DNA from 2 places in the Priestia sp. JV24 genome. Region 1 is predicted to be linked to the other one. Evidence: riboswitches for the same ligand, from Rfam matches in the RefSeq annotation. Region 1 holds a riboswitch; the other holds the start of a gene.
The links. Region 1 has a riboswitch for S-adenosylmethionine ahead of OK414_RS06935 (trans-sulfuration enzyme family protein). Riboswitches for the same ligand answer to the same signal wherever they lie in the genome.
Positions count from the first base shown of each region.

Region 2: another riboswitch for S-adenosylmethionine. It lies ahead of OK414_RS25645 (phosphoadenylyl-sulfate reductase); the one in region 1 lies ahead of OK414_RS06935 (trans-sulfuration enzyme family protein).

Region 1 is NZ_JAPCIN010000012.1:242,561-245,986, reverse strand. It holds gene OK414_RS06940 (trans-sulfuration enzyme family protein) at 1-276, opposite strand, end outside; gene OK414_RS06935 (trans-sulfuration enzyme family protein) at 260-1,405, opposite strand; SAM riboswitch class I at 1,477-1,594, opposite strand; gene OK414_RS06930 (hypothetical protein) at 1,761-2,423, opposite strand; gene OK414_RS06925 (spore coat protein) at 2,493-3,426, opposite strand, start outside.
Region 2 is NZ_JAPCIN010000024.1:7,663-11,088, forward strand. It holds gene OK414_RS25640 (inorganic phosphate transporter) at 1-597, opposite strand, end outside; gene OK414_RS25645 (phosphoadenylyl-sulfate reductase) at 617-1,330, opposite strand; SAM riboswitch class I at 1,585-1,687, opposite strand; gene cdaS (sporulation-specific diadenylate cyclase CdaS) at 2,001-2,627, shown strand; gene OK414_RS25655 (VOC family protein) at 2,725-3,108, shown strand; gene OK414_RS25660 (potassium channel family protein) at 3,176-3,426, shown strand, end outside.

The DNA of each region.
Region 1 (3,426 bases):
AAAAATAGATAACACCGATGAGATAGCAGCCATACCTGATGAAAAAGCAAAACCAGCGTATCCATTTTCTAGCTGAGCAATGCTGTTTTCTAAAGCCTCACGAGTTGGATTTCCTGAACGAGAATAGTCATAGCGGCCGTTGTTCGTCTCATCTTCTTGGTTAAATGTAGATACCTGATAAATAGGTACGTTAACCGCTCCAAAATGACCGTCAATTCCTGTATTTGCATGAATTAAGTTCGTACCAAATCTATATTTATTATTGTTGGTATGCATCAAATGCCTCCTTCAAATCTTTAATTAAATCATCTGCGTGCTCAATTCCAACTGATAATCGCAGTAAACAGTTTGTTACTCCGACACGATTTCGAATTTCTTCCGGAATATCAGCATGTGTTTGACGAGCTGGGAATGTCATTAAACTTTCCACGCCCCCTAAGCTTTCTGCAAATGTAATAACTTTGACATTTTCTAAAAGTACTGAAACGATGTCAGGGTGTGAGACAGCAAAAGAAATCATGCCTCCAAATCCAGTTGCTTGTTTCTTCATGATTTCATAGCCTGGATGTGTTTCAAGACCAGGGTAATACACTTTTTCCACGAGATCATGAGCAGTAAGCCAATTTGCAATTTTCAGTGCATTTTCATTATGCTTTTCCATACGAAGCGCTAGCGTTTTAACACCGCGTAATAACAGCCAGCTATCCTGTGGACCTAAGATTGCCCCAGCTGCATTTTGATAAAAACGAATTTTCTCTCCTAAGCTACTACATCGAGCCACTACAAGACCAGCAACTACATCATTATGACCCCCAATGTATTTGCTTGCACTATGTATCACAATATCTGCTCCAAGCTCTAAAGGACGCTGATAATAAGGGGACATGAAGGTATTGTCAACGATAGTAAGCAAATCATGCTGTTTAGCTAACGCAATTGCTTCTGGCAAATCAGTCACGTGCATCATTGGATTCGTAGGTGTTTCAATAAATAAAGCTTTCGTATTGGGACGAAGCGCATCTTTTACTTGTTCGAGATGGGCTGTGTTGACGTATGAAACAGTAATTCCTTGCTCTGAAAAAATTTCATTTAGTACTCGGTACGTTCCTCCGTATAAATCCTCTGATACAATTAAATGATCTCCGTTTTTAAATAGTGCTAAAACTGCCATTACCCCCGCCATTCCTGAAGCGAATGCTACTCCTACTTCTCCTTTTTCCAAAGCAGCAATTGCTTCTTCCAATGCTGCACGAGTAGGATTTGCCGTACGTGCATAGTCAAATCCTGTACTTTGCCCTAAAGCAGGATGAGCAAATGTTGATGCTTGGTAAATGGGTGTTGTAATAGAACCTGTTGAAGGGTCACGGCCTACTCCTGAACGAACTAATAATGTTTCAATTTTCATCTATTTCTCTCCTTAACTCAAAATAAAAAACACTCTTCACAGATGGAAGAGTGTTCGTTTATACACGATTTCTCTCATCTGTTAGAACAATACTGATGTTCCACAGGAATTAGCACCGTTCAAATGAATGTTTCATTTGATGGTTGCCGGGCATCGCAGGGCCAGTCCCTCCGCCACTCTGGATAAGAGTTCTATATAATTGTTGGTGATTAACGTTTGTTGTTAATAACTTTAATAAAGATTTTCTGTATTGTCAACATAATTTTCTAAAAAATTTAAATCGTCTCATTTGTTTATTCAATATACTTGTCCTGATAAGCACATAAAAAAAGAGACGAAAGCGAGGTCTCTTTTTCTAAGGCAAGTGTACAGATTTTACGTGAGCTAACTTCCAATACATACTTTCTCCATTTGCCGTAATTAGTTCAACAATATTATTAGAAACTTCTTTAAGTACGCCAATTTTTTCTGATTGATCCCCTAAATCTAATACAACCAGTTGATTTTCATATTTTTTAAGCTGCTCTTCAAAGTTTCTGACAAAAGGTGCAGAGGCAGGTCTTACTGGGAGCTCTTTGTCACTTAAAGAATAAGGGGTTAACTCATTACTGTAAGGGGTAAGCCATTTCAAATGATGCAGAGAAACAAAGACATTTTTATACACTGGAGAATAAAACACAAGATAATCATTCAGCACGCTTGTAATATAGCCATGCAATGATTTTCCTCCTGTTACATAAATTTCAATAAATTTCCCTTTTGCCTGCTGTAAAATATTACGATAAGAAATCCGCTGACTTTCTTCTATTAAGTTCTCTTCTATTTCACGTAAAACCGTATAGTCTTCTTCTGATACTTCCCGCAAACGATGCATGTGTAAAAGAGGAATATACAAATAATCATGTCCATTATACAAAACCATAATATCTAATCCAAGATCAATAAGTCTGCCAACAAATGTCGTTTTACCTGAAATATCTAACTCTACAATTTTATTGATATAATGATTCATACTCATTCTCATTCTCCTCCTTTTTCCTATATGATAGAAAAGGTGCTTTATAAGCACCTTTTATGTTCCATTTCATCATGCTTTCCAACGATAATTTTTCGTTTTAATAACTTTCTCGGCCGGTGCTGAAGAGCGTGAACCCGTACGGCGTCCTCCCGAGCGATCACCTGTGCGGCGTCCTCGAGAACGATCGTCTGTGCGTCCACCCGTGCGGCGTCCTGTACGTCCACCTGTGCGGCTTCCCGTACGTCCGCCTGTGCGACTTCCCGTACGTCCGCCTGTGCGTTCTTCTGTAGACTTCGCAGCTTCAGTCTCTCCATTTTCTTCTGTTTCTTCATTATTTTGATTGTTATCGTTTTGCTTAAAAGCCCCTTTTGCTCCTACACAAATGGTTTTAACGTGTCTTGGCTGTAAGCGTAATACTTGATTATTCTGCACAAGTGTAAATGTACCATTTCGGCTTTGTACTAACACGCCCTCTACAGCTTCAGGTCCTCCATTATTGATTGATACCCATTTATGAGAAAGGTGGGCAAAAAGATCGTTAAAACTTTTGGATTTCATATATTCTGGTTCTTGGCTCACTAAGAGTTCATTTGCAGATTGACTAGTTTGATTTCCATTGTTGTTTTGATATTCACTCACACTCTTAACGTGTTCAGTATTAATATAGATGACACCGTCGTCCTCTGTGAGTAATACTATATAAGCAGATTCAAATGAACCTAAGACATCAAGAAGCTGACCTGCTTTTTTCTCAGGTCCACCTTGGTTAACCTGCACATATTTAGTTTTCATCAATGATAAAGTTGTAGCAAAAGTTTTTCCTCGATATAATTCTAATTCTGCGCTAATTCCAGTAAACGTTTGTGCCGAATTTGACATAGTATCTTCAGTGATACTTTTTACATGGGCTAAGTGATAATATACAAGTGTATATTCTTGTTGATTATTATTTTGGTTATTTTGGTTGTTTTGGTTGTTTTGGTTGTTATTTTCACCATTATTG
Region 2 (3,426 bases), on a different contig from region 1:
TCCAGCTCCTACTAGAGGACCGACAGCATTTGCCACGTTATTCATTCCAGCTGAGAAGGCTTCAAAGAATCCCGTCGCTATAACTAAAATCGTTAAAACTCTTTTCCACTTTCCCTCTGCTTCTTTTTTATGCGCTCTGCGTTTTATCACTTTTCCAATCAAAAAAGCAATGACAAATGAAACCAGCGGAACAATAATCCAAAAAGACATGACAACTAAAAGTTTTTCCACATACAGAGATTGATAAGCTACGCCTACTCCAACAACTGAACCAACCGTTACTTCACTTGTTGATAGAGGAATACCAATTAAATTCGCGAAAAAGAGTGACAGCGTTGCAGCAGCCAGAATGATAATAACTAATTCTACTGACAGCAATTTTTCAGGTATGATACCTGAACTGATAGTTTTTACCACCTCGCCGCCTCCGATAATGGCTCCGAGCACAATACCTATAGCACAGATGAACAGGGCTACTCTTTTCTTTTTAATCGCACCGGAGCCGTATGAAACGCCCATAGCTGCTGCTGCACCACTTGCTCCAATATTCATTGCAAAAAAAAGCGCAATGATAAAGGCAACATATAAAAGCATCATTTATTCAGCTCTTTCGTATTTAAGATTCGTGTAATCCGCATTCAACTTTTTGTGTACCTGCCCATCTTCCTGAACGTAAATCGTCTACATTGTAGGCAGGTGCGGTACAGGGCTCACAGCCAATACTTGGGTAGCCTTGATCATGAAGTTTGTTATATGGTAAATCATGCTTATACACATAGCGCCAAACTTCTTTCCAGGACCAATGAATTAACGGGCAGACTTTCACTTTCTTGAATTTCTCATCTTTATTAAAATAATTCGTGTTGGCACGAGATTCAGACTGCTCGCGTCTCAAACCAGAAATCCACGCATCATAAGGAGCAAGAGATTCCCTTAGCGGGATGATTTTTCGAATTTGACAGCATAGGTTAGGCTGACTCTTCCAAAGTTCATCTCCATGTTTCTCAGCTTGTTCTGCAAGCGTTAAATCCGGTTTTTTCATACGAATACGCAAATCAGGAAAGCGTTCTTTAATTGCATCAATTACTTCATATGTTTCTTTAAAATGAACGCCCGTATCTAAAAAGACGATTTCAGCATCTTTTTTCACTTTTGAAATTAAATCAATTAACACAATCCCCTCGATACCAAAGCTTGATGCGTAAATAATTGAATCTCCGTAGGTATCATACGCCCACTGCAATGCTGAAAGGGCTCCTTTTGTTTCATCTTCACTGTCGAACTCTGGAAATGTATCACTCCAGTTTTCGTACGTATATAAGTCTGCCATTTTCTTCACTCCAATTCTTAGTTATCCGCGTTATCCAATAAAAAAAGACGGTTTTACCCACTAGAATTGGATAAAACCGCCTCTAGTGTGTCTAGTCAGCGAAACTATTTAATTCTTACTTTGCTTCAACATGCTCAAAGATTTGTTTTAAGTCGGGGGTTACAGTCATTGGTGTCCCTCCTCAAATTATCGCTTGCGCTATATCAAAATAAAAAGTCTTCCATATTGAAAGACTGGGTAGGCAATAAATTTTCACCTTATCTTTCAAAATGATACACACTTTGCTGGAATTAGCACCTTGCTAAGCAGGTTGCCGGGGTTCAGCGGGCCAGATCCCTCCACCACTCTTGATAAGCATTTTTTAAAAATTTTAGCATATTTAGAATATTTGTCAACATTAAAAATCATATATCCGATAAGAAAACTATACTTTAAATTCACAGAAATATCTATACTTTTATTTAAAACAACATATGTAAATTTAACCCAAATGTGAACGTATCAGTTTATAAAACGCTTTCTTTTTTCTCCAACTTTTTATATTCTCTTGCTAAATAAAACACAAAACCTCTCTATAAAATTAATAAGGGATTTATAAGCTTTACGGATAATTCACCCACATTAGCACACATTACAGATAACACTGACTGACAGATAGGAGCTATATAAGATGGAGAGACAACCCTTTCAATTAGACGATACAATTAAAAATAATGTGCGAACATATTTACAGCAGATTTCAACTGAAGCCTCTAATTTAATTAAACATTTAGACACGAGTGATCATTGTATCCTATGTGATTTTGAGGAGATGCGAAAGTTATTTCAAGATGTTCAAGCTACGGCTGCCTCTTATTATTTGCGTCATTATCTATCGCCTTATACATTTGAATATGCTGCTCTGTCCTTAGCTATTCATAACCTTTCTGAGAAACGTCACGGCGCTTTAATTGTCATTGAACGGGAACAAAATGTAGACTCTCTTATTCAAAAAGGAATCCCTATTCAAGCTCCTGTCAGCGCTACGCTAGTTGAGACGCTGTTCTATCCAGGGACACCCTTACATGACGGAGCCGTCTTGATTAGAAATAATCAGCTTATCTCAGCTGCTAATGTTTTACCTCTCTCGTCTATTATTTCAACGACCAAAAAATTGGGAACACGCCACCGTGCAGCCATTGGAATGTCGGAAAAATCGGATGCATTAATTTTAGTTGTATCTGAAGAAACAGGCAAAATTTCGTTTGCTCTTGATGGAAGCCTCTACCCTATTCACTCCAGCAAAAATATGATTTAAGAGCCCTTTCCTGATAAGCAGCCCTATCTTGACTTCTATATCCTTTCTCTTTAATATATTTCATAGTTTTTACATACTATAGATACGGGTGATGCATATGACAATTTTAAAATTTGAACATGTAGGCGTTCAAGTAAAGGATATAGAAGAATCTATTGAGTTCTATACGCAAAAAGTGGGATTAGAGCTCATCGAAACACTACCACATACCGATCCATCTTTGAAGCTAGCTTTTCTAGGTTTAGAAGGCAATGTAATCGTAGAGTTAATTCAAGGGTATAACTCAAGCTTACCTAACGAAGGTAAAGTTCATCATTTTGCCCTGGCAGTAGACGGAATTGAAGAGGAGTTTGAGCGTTTAAAATCAGCAGGCGTTTCATTTGTGGAAGAAAACATTGTAACTTTGCCAAATGGAGCAAGATACTTATTTTTCTACGGTCCAGACAAAGAATGGATTGAATATTACGAAGTAAAAAGATAAAGATATCTTATACCTTCAGTAGAAAATGGTCATACTGTGGTTATGACTAATCACTGGAGGTTTTTTTATGATGGAATGGCTATTATTTCGACTTTTTCGTCGTTCTATTTTAGTGCGGCTTCTTTTTATTATCGGCTGCCTTGTTCTGCTTTTCGGCATGCTTATACATTTCCTAGAGCCGCAAACGTTTGGGAATGTGTTTGAAGGAATTTGGTGGGTTATTATTACAATTTCTACTATAGGGTACGGTGATTTTGCTCCGACCACTACGATTGGAAGGTTAGCTGCAATTATTTTAGTCCTGATCGGAACGGGATT